Victivallis lenta: one gene and its partner. Each later gene encodes a partner of the first gene's protein in a complex. Links are inferred from orthologs where the notes say so. Each region holds a gene or a part of one and is shown on either strand. Other genes may lie near its edges. The genes, in order: FYJ85_RS14755 and lpdA.

What was found.
Region 2: the proteins of FYJ85_RS14755 (region 1) and lpdA are in contact, whole or in part, in a crystal structure (PDB 1EBD), measured with the Geobacillus stearothermophilus proteins. The link is inferred for Victivallis lenta from one-to-one orthologs. Residues at the interface, in WP_033016211.1 of Geobacillus stearothermophilus: Ile130, Ala131, Met132, Pro133, Arg136, Arg140, Glu141, Asn155, Arg157; in WP_049624544.1 of Geobacillus stearothermophilus: Pro340, Ser341, Asp344, Tyr345, Arg403, Asp406, Val408, Glu431, Ala432, Gly433, Asp438.

What each region holds. Positions count from the first base shown.
Region 1 is NZ_VUNS01000017.1:47,132-59,816, reverse strand. What follows is about bases 5,481-8,470. They hold FYJ85_RS14755 (dihydrolipoamide acetyltransferase family protein), read left to right. Parts: upstream 5,481-6,277; coding sequence 6,278-7,663; downstream 7,664-8,470. Other genes in these bases: FYJ85_RS24315 (ABC transporter permease subunit), read right to left, coding at 7,728-8,470; FYJ85_RS14760 (alpha-ketoacid dehydrogenase subunit alpha/beta), read left to right, coding at 5,481-6,252. In the rest of the region: FYJ85_RS23200 (type II secretion system protein), read right to left, coding at 1-29; FYJ85_RS14780 (LacI family DNA-binding transcriptional regulator), read right to left, coding at 57-1,133; FYJ85_RS14775 (hypothetical protein), read right to left, coding at 1,286-1,723; FYJ85_RS14770 (hypothetical protein), read left to right, coding at 2,006-2,800; FYJ85_RS14765 (DeoR/GlpR family DNA-binding transcription regulator), read left to right, coding at 3,141-3,926; more of FYJ85_RS14760, read left to right, coding at 3,955-5,480; more of FYJ85_RS24315, read right to left, coding at 8,471-8,894; FYJ85_RS14745 (NUDIX hydrolase), read right to left, coding at 8,891-9,403; FYJ85_RS14740 (hypothetical protein), read right to left, coding at 9,423-9,779; FYJ85_RS14735 (phosphomannomutase/phosphoglucomutase), read right to left, coding at 9,819-11,135; FYJ85_RS14730 (aldehyde dehydrogenase family protein), read right to left, coding at 11,147-12,547; alr (alanine racemase), read right to left, coding at 12,544-12,685.
Region 2 is NZ_VUNS01000008.1:97,583-105,290, forward strand. The notes cover bases 97-3,038. They hold lpdA (dihydrolipoyl dehydrogenase), read right to left. Parts: upstream 2,296-3,038; coding sequence 898-2,295; downstream 97-897. Other genes in these bases: FYJ85_RS09315 (YraN family protein), read right to left, coding at 97-201; FYJ85_RS09320 (IspD/TarI family cytidylyltransferase), read right to left, coding at 198-878; rpsS (30S ribosomal protein S19), read right to left, coding at 2,447-2,710; rplB (50S ribosomal protein L2), read right to left, coding at 2,710-3,038. Outside these bases: more of FYJ85_RS09315, read right to left, coding at 1-96; more of rplB, read right to left, coding at 3,039-3,540; rplW (50S ribosomal protein L23), read right to left, coding at 3,560-3,841; rplD (50S ribosomal protein L4), read right to left, coding at 3,853-4,488; rplC (50S ribosomal protein L3), read right to left, coding at 4,502-5,158; rpsJ (30S ribosomal protein S10), read right to left, coding at 5,238-5,561; fusA (elongation factor G), read right to left, coding at 5,565-7,679; rpsG (30S ribosomal protein S7), read right to left, coding at 7,698-7,708. UniProt on the Escherichia coli protein: Lipoamide dehydrogenase is a component of the glycine cleavage system as well as of the alpha-ketoacid dehydrogenase complexes.

The DNA of each region.
Region 1 (12,685 bases):
TCGATGAGGGTAAAAGATTTGCGTTTCATGATCTTTCTCCGTGAGGTTGGTGTTGTTTATATGGTTCGGATCGAATCGCGTTGTTTCAGGGAACCGGGAATGCGGACCACCGAAGAGGTGTTCCGCTGGTGAACGCCGACGCCGTCGATCAGGTCGCAGAGCGTGCAGGCCGCGAAGTGCGATACCCGGTTGAACGGCATGGCCACCGACGAGAGCGTCGGCTTGAGCAGCGTGCAGAGGTTGCCGGAGTCGTCCATGCCGATGATGCTGAATTCATCCGGAATCCGCACGCCGCGAATCGCGCACGCCTGCAGAAAGCCGAATGCGGCCCAGTCGTTGGCGAGGATCACGGCGGTCGGACGCTCCGGAAGAACAAGGAGCCGGTCGAGAACGCCGGTCATATCCGGCGGCGTCTGTTCCGGTTCGACCGCCAGCTTCGTTTTGGCCCGGGCGGAAAATTCGATCAGGTATTCCGGGCGGAAGCTTCCTTCGGACTTCATGACCTCGAGATAGCCGTTCGAACGGGCGATGAAGATTTCGTTGCACGCCTCATGGTTCACGAAAGCGATCCGGCGGTGTCCGCGCTTCAGCAGCTCCTCCGCCGCAATGACTCCGCCGGCGTTGTTGTCGACGATGACCTGCGGCAGCGGGTCGAAATTGTGGGCCGCGCCGAAGCCGACGGCGGGGAGCAGCGTGATGAGCTCCTTCACGTAATCAGGGAGCGTATCCTCCATCTTGACGAGAATGCCGTCCGCATTCCGGACGATTTCGCGGACGATATCCTCCTGCTTCGAGTCGGCCATATACATGGTCAGGCGGCTGCGGCGCTCCTGGCAGGCGGTTTCGATTCCGGCCATGTAGCTGGCCCATAGCTCATTGCTTTTCCAGGCGGAGCCCATGCCGGGAGAGATGAGCGCGATGCTGCGGGTCCGTTCCGGAACCGACGGCGCCGTGCCGCGCTGTTCGGCGCGCCTGCCGCGCCGGCCCGACCGGTAGTTGACCTGCCGGATCACCTCCATGGTGCGCCGCCGGATACCTTCGTCAACGTTTTCCGCGTTGTTCAGAATCCGGCTCACGGTCCCGACGGAGACGCCCGCCATCCGGGCGATGTCGCGTATCGAATAATCAGCCATATTCTTCCGTTATGCTCGAGTGTTCATCAGGTGTTGTTCATTGATCATCGATATTAATTATACCAAACTGAGCATAAAATGTCAAGAGCGGAACCGATTATTTTTGAATTTTGTTGAACTTTGATCGATCTTTTAATGAACTTTAAAGTTCATCAAAAGACATGATTCATCCTCCCCGGAAAGGTATTTGGAATCAACCCGGAAAGCCGGCGGGAAGAAGCGGTCAGCTTCCGGTATCGGTATTGAGAGTCATGGAAAAGGTGCAGAGTGCCGTCAATCAGATACAGAGTCAAAGCGCCGGCTTGCGAAACCTTGCCCGGAATGATCTGCGGTTTACACCAACTCCGACCGCCGTCAAAACTGCATGCATAGAAAATCCCGCATGAGAAGAACTCATCCCGGCAGACTCCACGCTTAAGACCGATCCAGACGGCTGCGACAGTATTCCCTTCTGCGGCGACAGCGGCGTCAAATACATATTTGCATCCGGCGGAAAGCTTGATTTCGCGGTTCCACTGCGTCGTATCAGCATCGAAGCTGCGATACCACAGATCATCGTTATACCTTGCCTGAAAGAGAAAACGGCTCATTGGAAAATGCAGATAATTGTTGCGCCCGTCCTGCCATAAGAAGTGGAGCTTTCTATTTCCGGCGGCAACGTTTTTCCGGGACGGCAACTCCCATGCAGCACCCTTCGTCAGCCTCTCCGGACGGCTCCAGACTCCGCCGGAACGGCAGCAGATGGATATATCCGGATTTTCCGGAGACCGAAAGGCGGTCCAGATGATTCCGCCTGCAGAGCCGACCCGGAGTGGAGCGGCCAGAAACACGCGAACGGCAGAAACAGAGGCAGTCCCCGCCACCCGATCGAGATGAAGATCGCCTACCGCCGTAATTGCGATTCGCTCACAGACATCGAGTATTCCGGCTTTATCCGGCGCCGGAAGCCGCCGCAGAATCTGCGCTCTCCAGCTCAAGCTGAACTTCGGGCCGGCCATACTCCCGCTATTTTCATAGCAGTCGAAAGAAGCAATCTTCATCCTTCCGGGAGAGAACGCCGGATAGATGGTCTCTGCCGGAATCCGGAATTCATCCGGAAAGGTTGCCGCATCCGGGTAAAAAACAGAGTCAAGCCGAATCGATACCGCATCACCGCTGCAGGAGGTTTCGATGGAAAGGGCTCCGGTCTCTCCGTCCGCCAGCACAAATTGCGGCCGTCCCCCCATTGTGTTGTTGCAGGAAAGCGAGCTCAGTTGATCAACCGGGATAATAGCCAGTTCTGTCCCGACCACAGCAAGAAACCGTTTCGGCGGCTCTCCTCCTTTTCGGAGCGGAACGGGAAAATTATTCTGAACTGCGACCGGGACACTCCACTTTTCATCTACAGGAAACTCACCCCAATAGAATGGTTCAACGATCAGCAGAATGCCTCCCCACGCCGCGGCAAACAGAATCGCCGCAAAGCGGAAACGGCGGGGAACGACGGAAAACAGGAACGGAATCGCCGCAAAGCAGAGATAGCCGGGAATCCAAAGATACGCAATGTCGGACAAGAATTCGTTTCCCCGGAACCCGGCGGCACGGATATATATGCCGGACATGAGATTCACAAGAAATACAGCCGCTCCGGCCACAAGAAACCCGACACCAGCCTTCCGCCGCAGTGAAAGGTTCGCAGCAGAGGGCCGCCGGAAGCAAAGGACTCCAATAAGAAGGCCGAATGCCGCACCGCCCGTCACGCCGAAAAAAACGATAAAAACCGGATAGAGTGCAAGCACCCCGATAAACAGTTGAAACCACAGGAAATACTGCCATCGGCAACTTCTGCAAAGGAATGCCCGAAAATTCATTGGAGCAGCTCCACCCGCCGTTATCTGTAATTCTGACGCTTCTCCGAGGTAATATCTTACAGCAATCGAGAAAAGTCAAACAAAACGGCAAATAAAAAATATCTTTCAAATTCTTTCAAAAACTTGCAAAAGTAAAAAAATGTGATAAGATATAAGCATGGGAAGCAATGGGAACAACCGGAAACTGCTTTCGCCGGAGCGCGAGGACCTGATTCTTGCGGCGCTCGGCGACGGAGTGCGCACCATCGCCGAACTGGCCGGCGCGCTCCAGGTCTCCGAGGCGACGGTGCGGCGCGATCTGCACTCCCTTGAGAACCGCGGCGCCGTTCAGCGCGTGCACGGCGGAGCGATCCGCGTCGGCGGCGACGATGAAAAGCGCGAACCGCTGTTCCACGAGAAAACCACGCTCCGCGCCGCCGAAAAGGAGCGTATCGCCGAAGCCGCCCTCGCCCTTATCGAAGACGGCGACTCGATCTATCTCGACGGCGGCAGCACCGTACTCGCGCTGGCGCGCAAACTCGGGAGCCGCCGCAACCTCACGGTCGTGACCAATTCCCTGATGGCGGCGGCCGAGCTCATGGAGTCGCGTCACCGGCTGATCCTGCTCGGCGGCGAATTCCGCCCGCTTTCGCGCACGCTGGTCGGCCCGCTGACCACACCGATCGGCGAAGCGCTCCATATCGGCAAAGCGTTTTTCGGCACCATCGGTTTCACGGCCGCCGGCGTCTCGACGACCGATCCCGGAGAAGCCTTCACGAAAAAGCTCATTCTCGGCCGGGCCGGCATGTCGGTCCTGCTGGCCGACTCCGGCAAATTCGGCCGGGCGTCGCTGGTCAACGCCGGCACGCTCGACGATTTCCGCTTTGTCGTAACCGACTCCGGCATACCGCCGGAATTCATGAAGATACTGAAGAAGCACAATATCGAGATCATTCAGGCATAAACCTCGTCAACAAGTAAGGAAAAGCAAAATGGCGAACAACTATCTCTCCGATCGCGGTCCCAGCTTCCGTAAAGAAACCATCAAGCTCAAGCCGATTCCGGCCTACACGTTCTCGAAGACGCTGGCCGACGAGTTCAAGGCGAAGGAGATCACGAAATCCGAAGTCTCCGACCTCTACGAATCAATGCTCGTGATCCGTGAATTCGAAGACATGATCAACAAGTGCCGCACCGGCGCATACGAAGTCATCAGCGATTACAACTACCGCGGGCCGACCCACCTCTCCATCGGGCAGGAGGCGACCGCATCGGGCGTCTGCTCGATGCTGAACATCACCGACCTCATCACGAGCACGCACCGCGGCCACGGCGACTCGATTGCGAAGGGCTTCCACGCGATCAAGCAGATGACCGAACAGGAGCTCCGCGAGCGCTGCCCCGAATTCTCGAGCCTCTCCGGCGAAGAGCTGCGGGAAGCGGTCATGGAGGACCATATCTTCCGCACCATCGCCGAGCTGTTCGGCAAAGAGGACGGCTACGGCAAGGGGCGCGGAGGCGGCATGCACATCGCGGACTTCCGCGTCGGCCACCTCGGCGCGAACGCGATCGTCGGCGGCGGCATTCCGATCGCGACCGGCGCGGCCATGACCTGCCGCATCGACGACAACATGAAGGGCCGCGTGGTCTGCTCGTTCGCGGGCGACGGCGCCTATTCGAACGGCGTCGTCCTCGAGTCGCTGAACTGGGCGAGCCAGGATCAGTTCGACGGACCGCTGGCTGAAACGAAGTTCGGGTTGCCGATCATCTACTGCCTGATCAACAACCACTACGGCATGACCGGCCGCGCCGACGGCGAAGTGACCGGCGTCGACCACCTGGCCCGCCGCGCCGCCGGCTTCGACAACGACAACATGCACGCCGAAGTCGTGAACGGCATGGACATCCTCGCGGTCCGCGACGCGATCGGCCGCGCCAAGGCGCTGGCGAAGAAGGGCGAAGGCCCGATCCTGCTCGAATTCGACACCTACCGCTACTACGGCCACTCGCTCTCCGACCCGCGCAACGAATACCGCACCCGCGAGGAGGAAGCGCGCTGGAAGGAGGTCGACCCGGTAGTGACCTTCCGCCAGCGGATTCTCGAGGCGAAAATCATGAACGAGAAGGAGCTCTCGGCACTGGAAGCGAAGGTCGCCGCCCGGAACGCCCGCGCCGCACGCCGCGCCGCCGACGCCCCGGACCCGAATCCGGCCGACGTGATCAAGTACATGTACACCGACGGCAGCAGCGACGTCGTCCCGGCCGCCTATGCCGATCCGAAACTCTATGAGCCGCTGCCGCGCGCCAAGCGCGATGCGAACGGCATGACGACCTACCGCGACGCAATCAAGGAAGGGCTCTGCGAGGAAATGGCCCGCGACAAGCGCGTCGTGCTCTTCGGTGAAGACGTCGCCGAATACGGCGGCGCCTTCAAACTCTCGAAAGGTATGCTCGAGGCATTCGGCCGCGACCGCGTCCTCAACACCCCGATCTCCGAAGCCTGCATCTGCGGCGCGGCGGTCGGCATGGCGATGACCGGCTACCGCCCGGTGGCCGAACTCATGTACATGGACTTCGCGCTGATGTCGTCCGACCAGATTTCGAACCAGGCCGCGAAGTGGCACTACATGACCGGCGCCTCGACCGAAGTCCCGCTCGTCGTGCGCTGCAGCGTCGGCGGCGGCAAGGGATACGGCGGCCAGCACTCGCAGTCACTCGAATCGATGTTCGCCCACATTCCGGGGACCTACGTCGCCTATCCGTCGAATCCGTATGACGCGAAGGGCATGATCAAGACCGCGGTCCGCACGAACAATCCGGTCGTCTTCGTCGAAGGCCAGCTGCTCTACAACGTGAAGGGCGTGGTGCCGGAAGAGGATTACACGGTGCCGTTCGGCGTGGCGAATATCGTCCGTGAAGGCTCCGACGTGACGATCGTCGCCTGGGGCCCGGCGGTGGCCGACGCCCTGAAGGCGGCGGAAACCCTCGCGGGGGAAGGCATCTCCGCTGAAGTCATCGACCCGCGCACGCTGGTTCCGTTCGACTCAGAGGCGATCTTCGCGTCGGTGCGCAAGACCGGTCGCTGCGTGGTGGTCAGCCAGTGCGTCGACATCGGCAGTTTCACGGGTGAAATCGTTTCGCAGGTCGTGGCGAACTGCTTCGACGACCTCGACGCCCCGGTTCTGAAGATCGGCGCGAAGAACGGCATCGCTCCGCAGGCCTACACGCTCGAAGAGGCGTTCCTGCCGACCGCCGCCGACATCGTCGCGGCCGTGAAGAAGCTTTACTGATTCAACGGAACAGGAGACATTCATTATGGCGACCAAGATACCCGTTCCGAAACTCGGACAGTCCGAAGAGACCGTGACCATCGCCTCGTGGCGGGTCAAGGAAGGCGACAAGATCAAGAAGGGCGACGTCCTTTTTGAAGTCGAAACCGACAAGGCCGTACTCGAAGTCGAATCGCAGTTCGAAGGCACGATCCTGAAGATCGTAACTCCGGTCGGCGTCGAAGTCCCGGTCATGACCACGACCGCGGCGATCGTCGGCGAACCCGGCGAGCAGATTCCGGCCGACATGCTGGCGGCGGCTCCCGCCGCTGCCCCGGCGGCCTCTGCCCCGGCTCCGGTTCCCGCCCCGGCTCCGCAGGCAGCGCCCGCGCCTGCCGCACAGAAGGCGGCGGCTCCCGCACCCGCTCCGGCTGCACCTGCACCCGTCGTCGTCGCCGCTGCCCCGGTGCCGGCCCCGAAAACCGTGCCGGCCCCGGCGAAGAAGCCGGTTTCGCCGCGGGCGAAGAAGTTCGCGGCAGGCTACCTGATCAATCTCGCGAAGGTTCCGGCCGCCGGAACGCGCGTGACAGAGCAGGATGTGAAAAACTATCTCGAATCGACCGGATACTTCAAGCGCAAAATCACCCCGGTCGCGCTGAACCTCGCGGCTGAGGCGAAGCTCGAAATGGCCGAACTCGAAGGCTCCGGCGACGGCGGCCGCATCACGATCGCGGATGTGAAGGCCGCGATCGCGGAGCGTCCGAAGCCGTTCAACACCATGCGCAAGGTCATCGCGCAGCGGCTGACCCAGTCGAAGCAGACGATTCCGCACTTCTACGTGACCGTCGCAATCGACATGAGCGACCTCATGAAAAAGCGCAAAAAGCTGAAGGAAGAGGGGATCAACCTCTCCGTCAACGTCTTCATCATCAAGGCGGTCGCCCTGGCGCTCAAGGAGTTCCCGAACGTGAACTCGTTCTGCGACGGCAACTCGGTTTCGCAGAAATCGAAGGTCAACATCGGCATGGCGGTTTCGGTCGACAACGGTCTCGTCGTCCCGGTCATCGCGAACGCGGACCGCAAGGGGCTCGACGAAATCCAGGCCGAGTCCGGCGAACTCGCCGAAAAGGCGCGTTCCGGCAAACTCACTCCGGATGAGATGAAGGGCGGCACCTTCACGATCTCGAATATGGGCATGATGAACGTCGAAAGCTTCCAGGCGATCGTGAATCCGGGCGAAAGCGCGATTCTCGCCGTGGCCAGCTGCATCCCGACCCCGGTCGTGCGCGACGGGGAAATCGTGATCCGCGACATCATGAAAGTCACCGTGTCCGCCGACCATCGCGTTGTAGACGGCGCCATGGCGGCTTCCTTCGCGAACTGCATCCGCGAAAAACTCGAGAATGCCGCACTCTGGGATTCGCTGATCTGACCGGCGGAAAGAAGCAGAACTCCCCGGCAAGGCGTGACATGCACTTGCCGGGGAGTTTTTTTTATTACCGCGGAAACAACGCTTTCCGGAGCCCCTCGCCGGTGAAGTTGAAGGCGAGAACGGCGATGAAGAGGGCGATGCCGGGAAACAGCGTCAGATGCCAGTATTCGAGCGGATTGTCGAACGCCTGGCGCAGCAGCCCGCCCCAGCTCGCCGTCGGCGGCTGGACGCCGAAACCGAGGAAGCTGAGGCCGCTTTCGGCCAGAATCGCACCCGCCACGCCAAAGGTGAAGCTGATGAGGATGGGCCCGGTGATGTTCGGCAGCAGATGGACCGTCATCGTCCGCCAGGCGGAGATGCCGACCACCTCGCAGCTCTGGATGTACGGCAGCGCCCGCTGCTTGAGCACTTCGCCGCGGACAAGGAACGTCAGCCCGATCCAGCCGGTGAGCCCGATCACAGCAATGACGACGAGGATCGACTGCTCGAACTTGCGGTCTTTCAGGATCGACATCAGAATCAGCAGAAGCAGGAAGGTCGGGAAACAGAGCAGGATTTCCACGAGGCGCATGACCGCCAGGTCGAACCAGCCGCGATAATAGCCGGCCATCAACCCGACCAGGGTGCCGATGACCAGCGCGATCGCCGTAGCGAAGAGTCCGACCGCCAGCGAAGCGCGCGCGCCGTAAATCATGCGGCTGGCCACATCGCGGCCGACTTCGTCGGTGCCGAGCCAGTGCTCCCGGGAGGGCTTCTGATAGGGCCTGGCGATAATTTCGAACGGTCCATACGGAATCGGCGCGAAAACGGCCCGTTCGCCGGACTCCGCCGCCGCCAGGCGATAGTCGGTCTTATCGAGCTTCGGGCGCGCCGCCGCGAACGGCAGCAGCAGAAGCAGCGCGGCCGCTCCGCACAGAATCCGCCGCGGGAACTGCCGGCGAACGATCAGGGCGATCAGCAGCCAGAGCGGCAGCAGCAGCAGGACATAGTTGAAAAACTGTTCCACCAGAAATTCGGTCGAATCCGGAGCAAACAGAAAAGGCAGGAACGGAAGCCGGAGCCCTTCTTTTCCGAAAACCAGCAGCGGCCGGCCATTGGCCAGCAACGGCGCCGCGACGGCAGGCACCAGTAAAATCAGAATGCCGACCACCCCGAGCCTACCCTGGAAATCGGCAAAAAAACGGCGCCTGGCCGCAGCGAAAAACGAGTGCTGAGCCGGCGCCTGACTCACAACAGCCCCTTTTCCCGCAGGAGCGCGAGCTCCGCGATCAGGTTCGGGGTGAAGCTCTCCCGGTTTTCCGGCCCGGCCAGTTCGTCCGCCGTCCAGAAGCGAATCTCGTCGATCTCTTCCGGCTGGAAACGGAACGGCCCGGCGGACCGCAGGGCGTATACCCGGACATCTTCGGATTCGACCGCATTGCGGATCTTCGAATCGAACAGGTGCCGGAGTTCGCCGGCCGAAGCCGTCACGCCGAGCTCTTCGCGGAGCTCGCGCAATGCGGCGGTGAGATAATCCTCGCCCGCGTCAACGTGGCCGCCGACGGCGGTATCCCACTTCCCGGGCTGGATATCCTTCGACCGCGAACGCTTCTGCAGCAGAATCCGGCCGCCGGCGGGGTGAAACACCACCACATGACTCGTATGATGCAGAAGCGCCGGATTCCCGTGGCACTCGCTCCGCAGAGCGCGGCCGATCCGGTTGCCCGCTTCGTCATAGATGTCGAAATATTCCTGCTTCATCCCGCTGTCCCGGTGCGTGTTACTTCGCCGCCTTCGCCTTCAGGCCTTCGGCGTAAGCCGCCATGTTGTCCTTCAGCTTCTTCAGCGATTCGCCGATCTTGTCGGCCTCGGCCTTCAGCTGGCGGCCCTTGTCGCCGAGCAGTTCCTGCGGCGAGAGATCCTTGACCTTGGCAAGCGCGGCGTTGAGCTCTTCGGTCTTCGCGGCAATCGCCTTCGTGTACTCATCGACGGCCTTCTGAATCTTGGCCGAATCCCAGCTCGCGATCTCCTGCCGGATCTGTTCCGGCGTCTTGTTCTCGTCGACGCTGCTGCCGCAGCCGGCAAGCAGTCCGGCCGCGACAACGGCTCCGGCGAACATCAAAGTGACTTTCTTCATGATTTCTTCTCCTTACTCGATTACTCCGGGCCGACCCATTCAGCCGCGGATCAGTTTCAACAGTTCATCCCGCTTCTCTTCCATCAACGCTTCGCTGTCCGCCTCGACGATGAGGCGGAGCAGCGGCTCGGTGTTCGAGCTGCGGACATTGAACCACCAGTTCGGATATTCAGACGAAATGCCGTCGAGCTCATACATGTTGCCGTCGGCATATTTTTTGCGGATCGCATCGAGGACCGGCTTCACATCCGCGACCGTCGAGTTGATTTCGCCCGACGAGAAATACTTGCGCAGCGGAGCGACGAGCTCGCTGACCGGCTTGCCCTTCTTGCAGACGAGGTTCGCGAGCTTGATCAGCGCCAGCCCCTGGCACTCGGCCGTGAAATTCTCCTTGAAATAGTAATGCCCCGAGAGCTCGCCCGCGAAGACCGCGTCGTTCTCACGCATCTGCGCCTTGATGAACGCATGGCCGACCCGGCTCTGGATCGCCTTGCCGCCGTTCGCGCGGATGCACTCCGGAACCGCGCGGCTGCTCCGCAGGTCGTAGAGGATCGTCGCCGGGCCGTCCGAAAGAATGTCCTGCGCGATCAGCGCCGTGAAGAGATCCATCGGGATGATTTCACCTTTGTCGTCGATGAAGCCGCAGCGGTCCGCATCACCGTCGAACGCCGCACCGAAATCGGCGCCGGCTTCGACCACTTTCGCCCGGATCGCATCGAGCGTGGCCAGATGCAGCGGGTTCGCCTCATGGTTCGGGAAAGTGCCGTCGAGCGTGTCGTAGAGCGGCACGATGTCGAAGAGGTCCGTGATTCCGCCGATCTCGTAGAGGCCCATCGCATTCGCGTAATCGACGACGACCTTCAGCTTGCGGTCCATCTTCGCAAACCTGCGCAGGAACGCGGCGTACTCCGGCCTGATGTCGTAAGTTGTGATGCGGCCCGGTTTGCCGCACTCCTTCCAGGATCTGTTTTCGACGATCTTCTGGATATCCATGATTCCGGTCGAACCCGAAATCGGCACGGCGTTCGCCCGGCAGAGCTTGAAGCCGTTCCACTCTCCCGGATTGTGGCTCGCGGTGATCATGACGCTGCCGTCCGCCTTCAGCGTGCCGTTCGCAAAGTAGCTCTGCGGCGTCGAGCACATGCCGATGTCGATCACCTCCGCTCCCTGCGCGACCATCCCTTTGGCCAGCGCCTGGAACAGCGGCTCCGAGTGCGGACGCATGTCACGGCCGACCACGACTTTCTTCGCGCCGGTGAACTCAATGTAGGCGCGGCCGATCGCCTCGGCCATGGCGGCGTCGAGATCGACCGGATAGACTCCGCGGATATCGTAGGCTTTGAAAATTCCGGACATGATGGTTCTCCTTATCTTCGGGTTATGAATTTCATGAGTTTCAGCTTCCAGCCCCGGAACGGCGGATACCGCACCGGCCAGTCGATCAGTCGCGACTGGTACATCACGGGCTTGTAATGCGTGAACGTCTCGAACGTCCGGCGCCCGTGATACGCGCCGATTCCGCTCGCGCCGACGCCGCCGAACGGCAGCTCCGGATTCACGAAGTGCATGACCACATCGTCGAACACCACGGCCCCCGAACTCGTCGCATCGAGCAGCGTGCGCCGGAAACGGCGGCTCCCGCCGAAGCAGTAGAGCGCGAGCGGCTTCGGCTTCCCTTCCAGCATCGCAAGCAGATCTTCGTCCGACCGGAAGGTCAATACCGGCAGGATCGGGCCGAAAATTTCACGCTCCATCAGAGGATCGTCCCAGCCGATCCCGTCAATCACGGTCGGCGCGATGCAGAACCGGTCCGGGTTGCGCTCGCCGCCGGCCACCAGGCGACCGTGTTCGGCCAGCTTCGCGAGCCGGGCGAACTGCTGTTCGTTGATGATCCACGGATAGTCCGGATTGTCCACCGGCTCGTCGCCGTAGAACTTCCGAATCCATCGCCGCAGCTCGACCAGAAACGGCTCTTTGAGCTCCTGCTGGATCAGCAGATAGTCCGGAGCGATGCAGGTCTGCCCCGCATTCGTGAATTTGCCCCAGGCGATCCGCTTCGCGGCGAGCCGCAGGTCGGCGCCTTTGCAGACGAGGCACGGACTTTTACCGCCGAGCTCAAGCGTGACCGGCGTCAGCTGTTCGGCGGCGCGTTCGTAGACATGCTTTCCGGCGGCCCCGCCGCCCGTGAAGAAAATATAATCGAACTTCCCATTCAGAATTTCGTCGAATTCGAGTTCCTCGTGCACGGCGATCATCTCTCCGTTCGGAAAGCACTCCGCAATCATCCAGCGCAGGAACTGCGTCGTGCGCTGCGCCTTGTCGGTCAGCTTCAGCACGACCCGGTTGCCGGCGGCAAGGGCGCCGCAGGCCGGTTCCAGCGCCAGCAGCAGCGGATAGTTCCAGGTCGCAAACACGAGCACCTGCCCGTAAGGCTCCGGCAGAATCCTGCCGCGAGCCGGAAAATTCAGCGGAGAAATCGCGCCGCGCCGCGCCTTCGCCAGAGACGGCAGTTTGCGGATCAAGTAACGCAGCACACCGCAGACCGGCAGGTATTCGGTCATCGCGGCTTCGTACTCCGACTTATGCAAATCGGCGCTCAACGCCGAAAAAACCTTGTCGCGGTGCGTCTGCAGAAAATCGAGCATATGCCGCAGCATCTCACGGCGGCGCGGCACGGAATCGCGGCCGCCGCCCCTGAAAAATTCGCGATTCGCCTCGATCGCGGTCAAGATCGCCGTCTTGCCGCCGCTGTTCCCTTCTTCCCTCACGAAAGGTAACTCCTTCCGACCCGGCTGCCGATCGAACAGAGCAGCTCGTAGGCGTGGGTTCCCTTCAACTGCGCCCACTCCTCCAGCGTAATCGTCTGGTCGCCCTGTGTGCCGACGCAGACCACTTCATCTCCCGGC
Region 2 (7,708 bases), on another replicon or contig:
CCGATAGAATCCCGAACGGCGGCGCGTCTTGACTTCGACAAAGACGAGAGTCCTGCCGTCACGGGCGACGATGTCCAGTTCGCCGGAACGGATCCGCCAGTTGCGGGCCAGAATCGTGTAACCCTTTGCCAGCAGCAGACGCACCGCCGCCTCCTCGCCGCGGCGGCCGAGCACCAGGTGGGCCGCGCGGGCAAGCTTCACTGCCGCCTCCCGGGGAAATGCCGGTTCAGCAACGCCATATCGCCCGGATAGGTGACCTTGATGTTCTCCTCCGGATTATGCACCACCCGGCATGGGAAACCAGCCGCCTCCATAACACCGGCATCATCGGTAAAATCGACCTCCGGATTGGCCGCATAAGCGGCACGCAGCCGGGACAGATCGAAGACCTGCGGGGTTTCCACCCGCCACAGCCCTTCCCGGCTGACGGTTCCGGCGATCATCCCGCCTCCGTCGCTGCGCTTGAGCGTATCGGTCACAGGCTTGCCCGGAATCGCGCCGCCGCTCCGCCGCGCCTCCTCCGCCAGCGTCTCCAGCAGCGAAACCGACGCCAGCGGTCGCGCCGCGTCGTGAATGGCAACAATCCCCTCGCGCAGCGGAATCGCCGCCAGACCGGCCTGAACGGAAGCGCAGCGAAATGCGCCGCCCGCCGTCCAGACGATCGGGGCATCGGGCAAAAAGCGCTCCGCCGCCAGGCGGAATTCATCCCCGCCGCCACGCGGATGCACCACCACCAGGCAGCCCGGCGCCGCCGCCGGGAGAAAACGCCTCACGCAGTGGAGAAACAGCGGCAGGCCGTCCAGCTCCAGCAGCAGCTTGTTGCCGCCGAAACGACGGGCCGAGCCGCCCGCCACAATCACAACGGCCAGATCATCCATACAACAATCCGCACAAAGCTCAGCGCTTCTTCCGGGTCGGCATATGCGCGCATTCGCCGTGAACCGCATGCGCGGCCTCCATCATCGCCTCGCCGAGCGTCGGATGCGCATGGATCGCGCGGCCGAGCTCCTTCGCGGTGATCTCCATCAGCATGGCCGGACCAGCTTCTGCGATGAGGTCGGTCGCATGCGGCCCGATGATATGGATGCCGAGCACCTGATCGCTCTCCGCATCCGCGAGAATCTTCACGAATCCTTCGGTCTGGTTCATCGCCATCGCCTTGCCGAGTGCCGCAAACGGGAATTTGCCGACGTTGTAGGCGACTCCCTCGCTCCTGAGCTGTTCCTCGCTCTTGCCGATCGTACCGATTTCGGGAGAGGTGAAAATGCAGCCGGGGGTCAGCGCGCCGGTGAACTCCTCCGGCTTGCCGCGCAGCGTATTGACCACATTTCCGGCCGCCGCGCTTGCCCAGTGTGCGAGCATGATTCTGCCGACCGCATCGCCGATCGCATAAATGTTCGGAGCGCTGGTCCGGAAGCTGTCATCGACCTCGATAAAACCGCGCTGATCGGTTTTGACCCCGGCGGCGGGAAGATTCAGATCGGCCGTCACCGGCTTGCGTCCGATCGAAACGAGCAGATAGTCGGCTTTCAGCGTCTCATCTCCGACCTTGCCGGAGACGCCGCGGGCCGTGCATCTGATGTCCGTGAGCGGGGTTCCGTTCAGAATCCGGATGCCCTTCCCGGCCATCTGTTTCGCCAGCAGCTTCGCGCATTCGCCGTCGGTCTGCGGCAGGATCTGCGGCAGCATTTCGACGACCGTCACCTCAACGCCGAGCTCGGCGAAGAGACAGGCGAACTCACAACCGATGACCCCGCCGCCGAGAATCAGCAGGCTCTTCGGCAGTTTCGGCAGACTCAGCAGCTCCGTGGAGGTCAGAATACGGTCGCCTTTCGGGATGAATCCCGGCACCAGCGGATCAGAACCGGTCGCAATGATGAACTTGTCCGCCTCAATAACCGTGCCGGCCGCCTCCCCGGCAGCCACCATCAGCTGACGGCGCGACAGAAACTCGCCGCGGCCGCCGAACACCGTGACTCCGGCCGATTTGAGCAGAGAAGCGATCCCGTTGCGGAGTTTGCCGATGACTTCGTCCTTGCGCGCGAGCATCTTCTTCCAATCCGCCCTGACCTCGCCGGAAATCTCAACTCCGAAATCGGCGGCATGTTTCGCGGAGGCATAGACCTCCGCCCCCGCAATCAGCGTTTTGGTCGGAATGCAGCCGACATTCAGGCATGTACCGCCGAAAAACGCCTTCTCGACCAGAGCCGTTTTGAATCCGCACTGTCCGGCACGAATCGCTGCGACATACCCGCCGGGACCGGCGCCGATCACACACACATCAAACTTTTCCACGGTTCCTCACTCCCTGATGTTTTGTCTACGGAAACATACAGACAAGATAGCACATTTTTCGCGGCGTTCAAGCCGGAAACAACGGATAAAAAAAGAAACCCCGCATTCGGCCTCTGCCGTTGCGGGGTTTCTTCATGCAGACTTCCGATAATTACTTGCCGGAAACCACACCGTGATCCTTGAAGGTACGGGTCAGCGCGAACTCGCCGAGCTTGTGACCGACCATATTCTCAGTCACGAACACCGGAATGAAGCTCTTGCCGTTATGCACGTTGAACGTGTGTCCAACGAAGTCCGGGATGATCATCGAGCGGCGCGACCAGGTCTTGATCGCCACTTTCTGATTGCCCATCTTCTCAACCTTGTCGATCAGGTACTGGTCGACGAACGGGCCCTTCTTAATCGATCTGGCCATTACTTCTTCCTCCGCTCAACAATGAAGTTCTTCGAAGTCTTCTTCGGATTGCGGGTGCGCTTGCCCTTGGCCAGCTGACCCCACGGCGAAACCGGATGGCCGCCGCCGGAGGTGCGGCCTTCACCGCCGCCCATCGGGTGATCGACCGGGTTCATCGCAACGCCGCGGACATGCGGACGGAAGCCGAGGTAGCGCTTCTTGCCGGCCTTGCCCATCTTGACGTTCATGCGGTCGAGGTTGCCGATCTGACCGACCATCGCGTGACAGTTCACATGGATCATGCGGACTTCACCCGACGGCAGCTTGATCTGCGCATAGGTCTCTTCCTTGCCGCGCAGGGTCGCAACCTGGCCGGCCGAACGGGCGATTTTCGCACCGCGGCCGGGCTGCATCTCGATGCAGCAGATATTGACGCCGACCGGAATATCCTTGATCGCCAGCCAGTTGCCCGGCTTCAGCTCGGCCTTCGCACCGTTCATGACCTTGTCGCCGACCTTCAGCCCGACCGGAGCAAGGATGTAAGACTTCTCGCCGTCCGCATAGCAGATCAGGGCGATATTCGCCGAACGGTTCGGATCGTACTCGATCGAGACGACCTTGGCCGGAACGTTTTCCTTGGCGCGGATGAAATCGACCATGCGGTAACGGCGCTTGTTGCCGCCCCCGCGGAAACGGGTCGTGATCCGGCCGGCGTTATTGCGGCCGCCGGACGCCTTCTTGCCTTTCAGCAGACTCTTCTCCGGCTTGGTCGAGGTGATCGTGGACGCATAGTCCAACGTCGCCATATGACGCCGGGAGGGAGTCACGGGATTAAAACTTTTAACCGCCATTTTTTAATTCTCCCTCTATTTAGATGATCTCGATGCTGCCTTCGGACAAGGTGACGATCGCCTTCTTCCAGTCAGCGCGGCGCCCCATTTTATTGGTGCGACCGGCACGACGGGCCTTGCCCATGCAGTTCATTACATTCACCGATTTGACCTTGACCTTGAACAACTCTTCGATTGCCCGGCCGATCTCGATCTTTTCGGCATCCGTCTTCACCTTGAAGACATACTTCGAGGCCTGCGCCTGCGCGTTGCACTTCTCGGTGACCACCGGTGCGATGATGATATCAAAAGCACTTCTCATGGGAAACCTCCTTACGCCAGACGCTGAATGAACGCATCGAGGGCATCCTTCGTGAAAAGGAGCTTGCCGAATCGAAGCAGTTCATAAACGTTGACATTTTCCGCCTTGCGAAGCACCAGATTCGACAGATTGCCCGTCGCGCACACCACCGCGGCCTGATCTTCCAGGCTCGGCAGCGACATCATGACCGTGCTGTCCGCAAGGTTCAGGTTCTTCAGAATGGCGACGACGTTCTTCGTCTTGTGGTCCGGCAGGGCGACGGCGTCAACCACCACCACATCGCCTTCGACAATCCGTTCCGAGAGCGCGCGCTTCAGCGCGAGCTGCAGAACCTTCTTATTGACCTTCTTGGCGAACGAACGCGGACGCGGCCCGAAAATCGTGCCGCCGCCGACCCAGACCGGGCTCCGGCTCGAACCGGAACGGGCGCGGCCCGTGCCCTTCTGGCGGAACGGCTTCGCACCGCCGCCGGAAACTTCACCGCGGGTCTTGGTGCAGGCCGTACCGGCGCGCAGCCCCGCGAGATACGCGACGACGGCATCATGAACCGCCTGTTCGCCCTTCTCCAACTCGATCACACCTTCCGGAATGACGTACTCGCCAACCCGGGCACCTTTGCAATCAAGGATATCTAAAGTATTCGACATTTTACACACCCTCTTACTTCTGCGCGCCCGGCTGCTTCTTGATTGCACTCCGGATCAACAACACGCCGCCGTTCGCCCCCGGGACCGCACCCTTGAGCAGGAGGACGTTGTCTTCCGCCATCACACGCACGATCTTCAGATTCTGCACCGTACGCGGAACGTTGCCCATGTGACCCGGCATGCGCTTGCCCTTGATCACGTTGCCCGGCCATTCGCAGCAGCCGATGGAACCCGTGCGCCGGGTCCAGGCGCCGCCGTGGCTGGCGCGGCCGCCGCCGAAACGATACCGGCGGACAACACCCTGAAAGCCGCGGCCCTTCGTCGTGCCGACCACATCCAGGTACTCGTTCGCTTCGAAGATATCCGCCTTCAGCTCAGTGCCGAGCGCCGGGACCTCGTCCTTTTCGGAGATGCGCACTTCGCGCAGCACCGACGGCAGCTTGTCGCCGGTCAGCCCCGCCTTCGCGAGATGCCCGGCACGGGCCTTCGTGACATTCTTCGCCTTGCGCTGACCGTAACCCAGCTGAATCGCCGTGTAGCCGTCGCGCTCACTGGTCTTGACATCGGTCACCACGCACGGACCGGCTTCGATCACCGTCACCGGGATCAACACGCCGTTCTCGTCGTAGACCTGCGTCATACCGACCTTTTTACCGATTAACCCTTTCATACTTTCTCCTTTCGTGAGAAACATTCGATACGTGCCCCCAATCGGTCGGGGGCCTTGGTATCTATGGAGTCAGAACCGACTAGACTCCAATCTTGATCGCGATATCCACGCCGGCGGGCAGATTGAGCTTCTTGAGCTCATCAACCGTCTTCGCCGTCGGGTTGACAATGTCCATCATACGCTTGTGCGTACGGATCTCAAACTGCTCCATCGACTTCTTGTCGACGTGCGGAGAACGGTTGACCGTCCAGCGCTCGATGCGGGTCGGAAGCGGAACCGGGCCGGCCACGAGAGAACCGGTACGTTTCGCAGTTTCAAGAATCTCGTTGACTGACTGATCCAGAATCCGGTGCTCGTAAGCCTGCAACCGGATGCGGATACGCTGGGTTTTTCCCGTAGCCATAGCTTATTTCTTCTCCACAATTTTGTCTTGGACTTGTTTCGGAACTCTTTCAAAGTGCGCCGGCTCCATCGAATAAGAGGCGCGGCCGCGGGAGAGAGAACGAATCGCCGTCGCGTAACCGAAAAGCTCCGACAGCGGAACATTCGCATGAACCCGGGTGAAGCTGTTTTCGCCGGCATTGATCTCAACGATCGTGCCGCGGCGGCTCGTGATGTCGCCGATCAGGTCGCCCATGTTTTCGTCCGGAGTGGTCAGCTCGACCTTCATGATCGGCTCGAGCAGCATGATGCCGGCCTTCTTCGCCGCATCCTTGAGCGCCATCGAACCGGCGACTTTGAACGCCATTTCCGAAGAGTCGACCGGGTGGTACGAACCGTCGATGATCTCGACCTTGAAGTCGATCAGCGAGTAGCCCGCCAGCACGCCCGAAGCGGCCGCTTCGCGGATGCCCTGCTCGATCGGCTTGATGTATTCCTTCGGAATATTGCCGCCGACAACCTTGTTCTCGATCACAATGCCGGAACCGCGCTCACCCGGAATCAGGTTGATGATACAATGGCCGTACTGGCCGCGGCCGCCGGACTGGCGGACGAACTTCATATTCGAATCGGAAGCGCCGCACAGCGCCTCACGGTACGCAACCTGCGGAGCGCCGGTATTCGCCTCGACCTTGAATTCGCGGACCAGGCGGTCGAGAATAATCTCGAGATGCAGCTCGCCCATGCCGGAGATGATGGTCTGGCCGGTCTCCTCATCGGAACGGACCTGGAAGGTCGGGTCCTCTTCCGCCAGAGCGACGAGGCCCTTCGACAGCTTGTCGCGGTCGCCGGACGATTTCGGCTCGACCGCAATCGAGATGACCGGTTCGGGGAACGCCATCGACTCAAGCACGATCGGTTTCTCTTCGAGGCAGATCGTGTCGCCGGTGGTGACGTTCTTCAGGCCGACCGCGGCCGCGATGTCGCCGGAGAAAATCTCCTGCTGCTCGACCCGCTGGTTCGCGTGCATCTGAAGCAGCCGACCGAGGCGCTCGCGCTTGTTCGTGCGCGGATTGTAGACACTCATGCCCTGCGACGCGACACCGGAGTAGACACGGAAGTAATAGAGCTTGCCGACGAACGGGTCGGTCATGATCTTGAAGACCAGTGCCGCAAACGGCTGCAGGTCGCCGACATGACGGGTGATCGCTTCGCCGTTGTCGGGGTTGGTTCCCTTGATGTCCCAGATATCGACCGGGCTCGGCAGGTAATCGACCACAACGTCGAGCAGCTTCTGAACACCCTTGTTCTTGAACGCGGTGCAGCAGGCGACCGGAACGATCTTCGCGGCCAGCGTCGCGCGGCGCAGAGCGGCCTTGATCTGGTCGTGGCTCGGCATCTCGTCGGCGAGAAAGATCTCCATGATCTCGTCATCGACTTCGGCCAGGCATTCGACCATGTGCTTGTAAGCGGCTTCCTGACGCGCCTTGAGATCGCCGGTCGGCTCCTCTTCGGTCATCGTCACGCCGTTGTCCTTCTCATCGAAATAGACGCACTTGTTTTCGAGCACATCGATCACGCCCTTGAAATCCGCCTCGCGGCCGATCGGCAGCATGAGCGGAACCGGCGTCGCGCCGAGTTTCGTATGAATCTCGGTCACCACGCCGTCGAAATCGGCGCCGGTTCGGTCCATCTTGTTGACCAGCGCGACGATCGGAACGTGATACTTCTGGGCCTGCCGCCAGACCGTCTCGCTCTGGGGCTGGACCTTACCGACCGAACAGAACACCGCAACGGCACCGTCGAGCACACGCAGCGAACGCTCCACCTCCGCCGTGAAGTCGACGTGTCCGGGAGTGTCGATGATATTGATCCGGTGATTCTTCCAATAGCAGGTGGTGGCGGCGCTGGTGATCGTGATGCCGCGCTCGCGCTCCTGTGCCATCCAGTCCATGGTGGCGGTACCCTCGTGGGTATCGCCGATCTTGTAGTTCACGCCGCAATAGAAAAGGATACGCTCGGTCAGAGTGGTTTTGCCCGCGTCGATGTGGGCCATGATGCCGATGTTGCGATAGTCCTTGAGCGCATGCTTGCGGTTCGGGGACTCATGATATTGGGTTTTGTCTTGGTCGGTACTCATAGTGTTCGTTCCCGGCGATTACCAGCGGT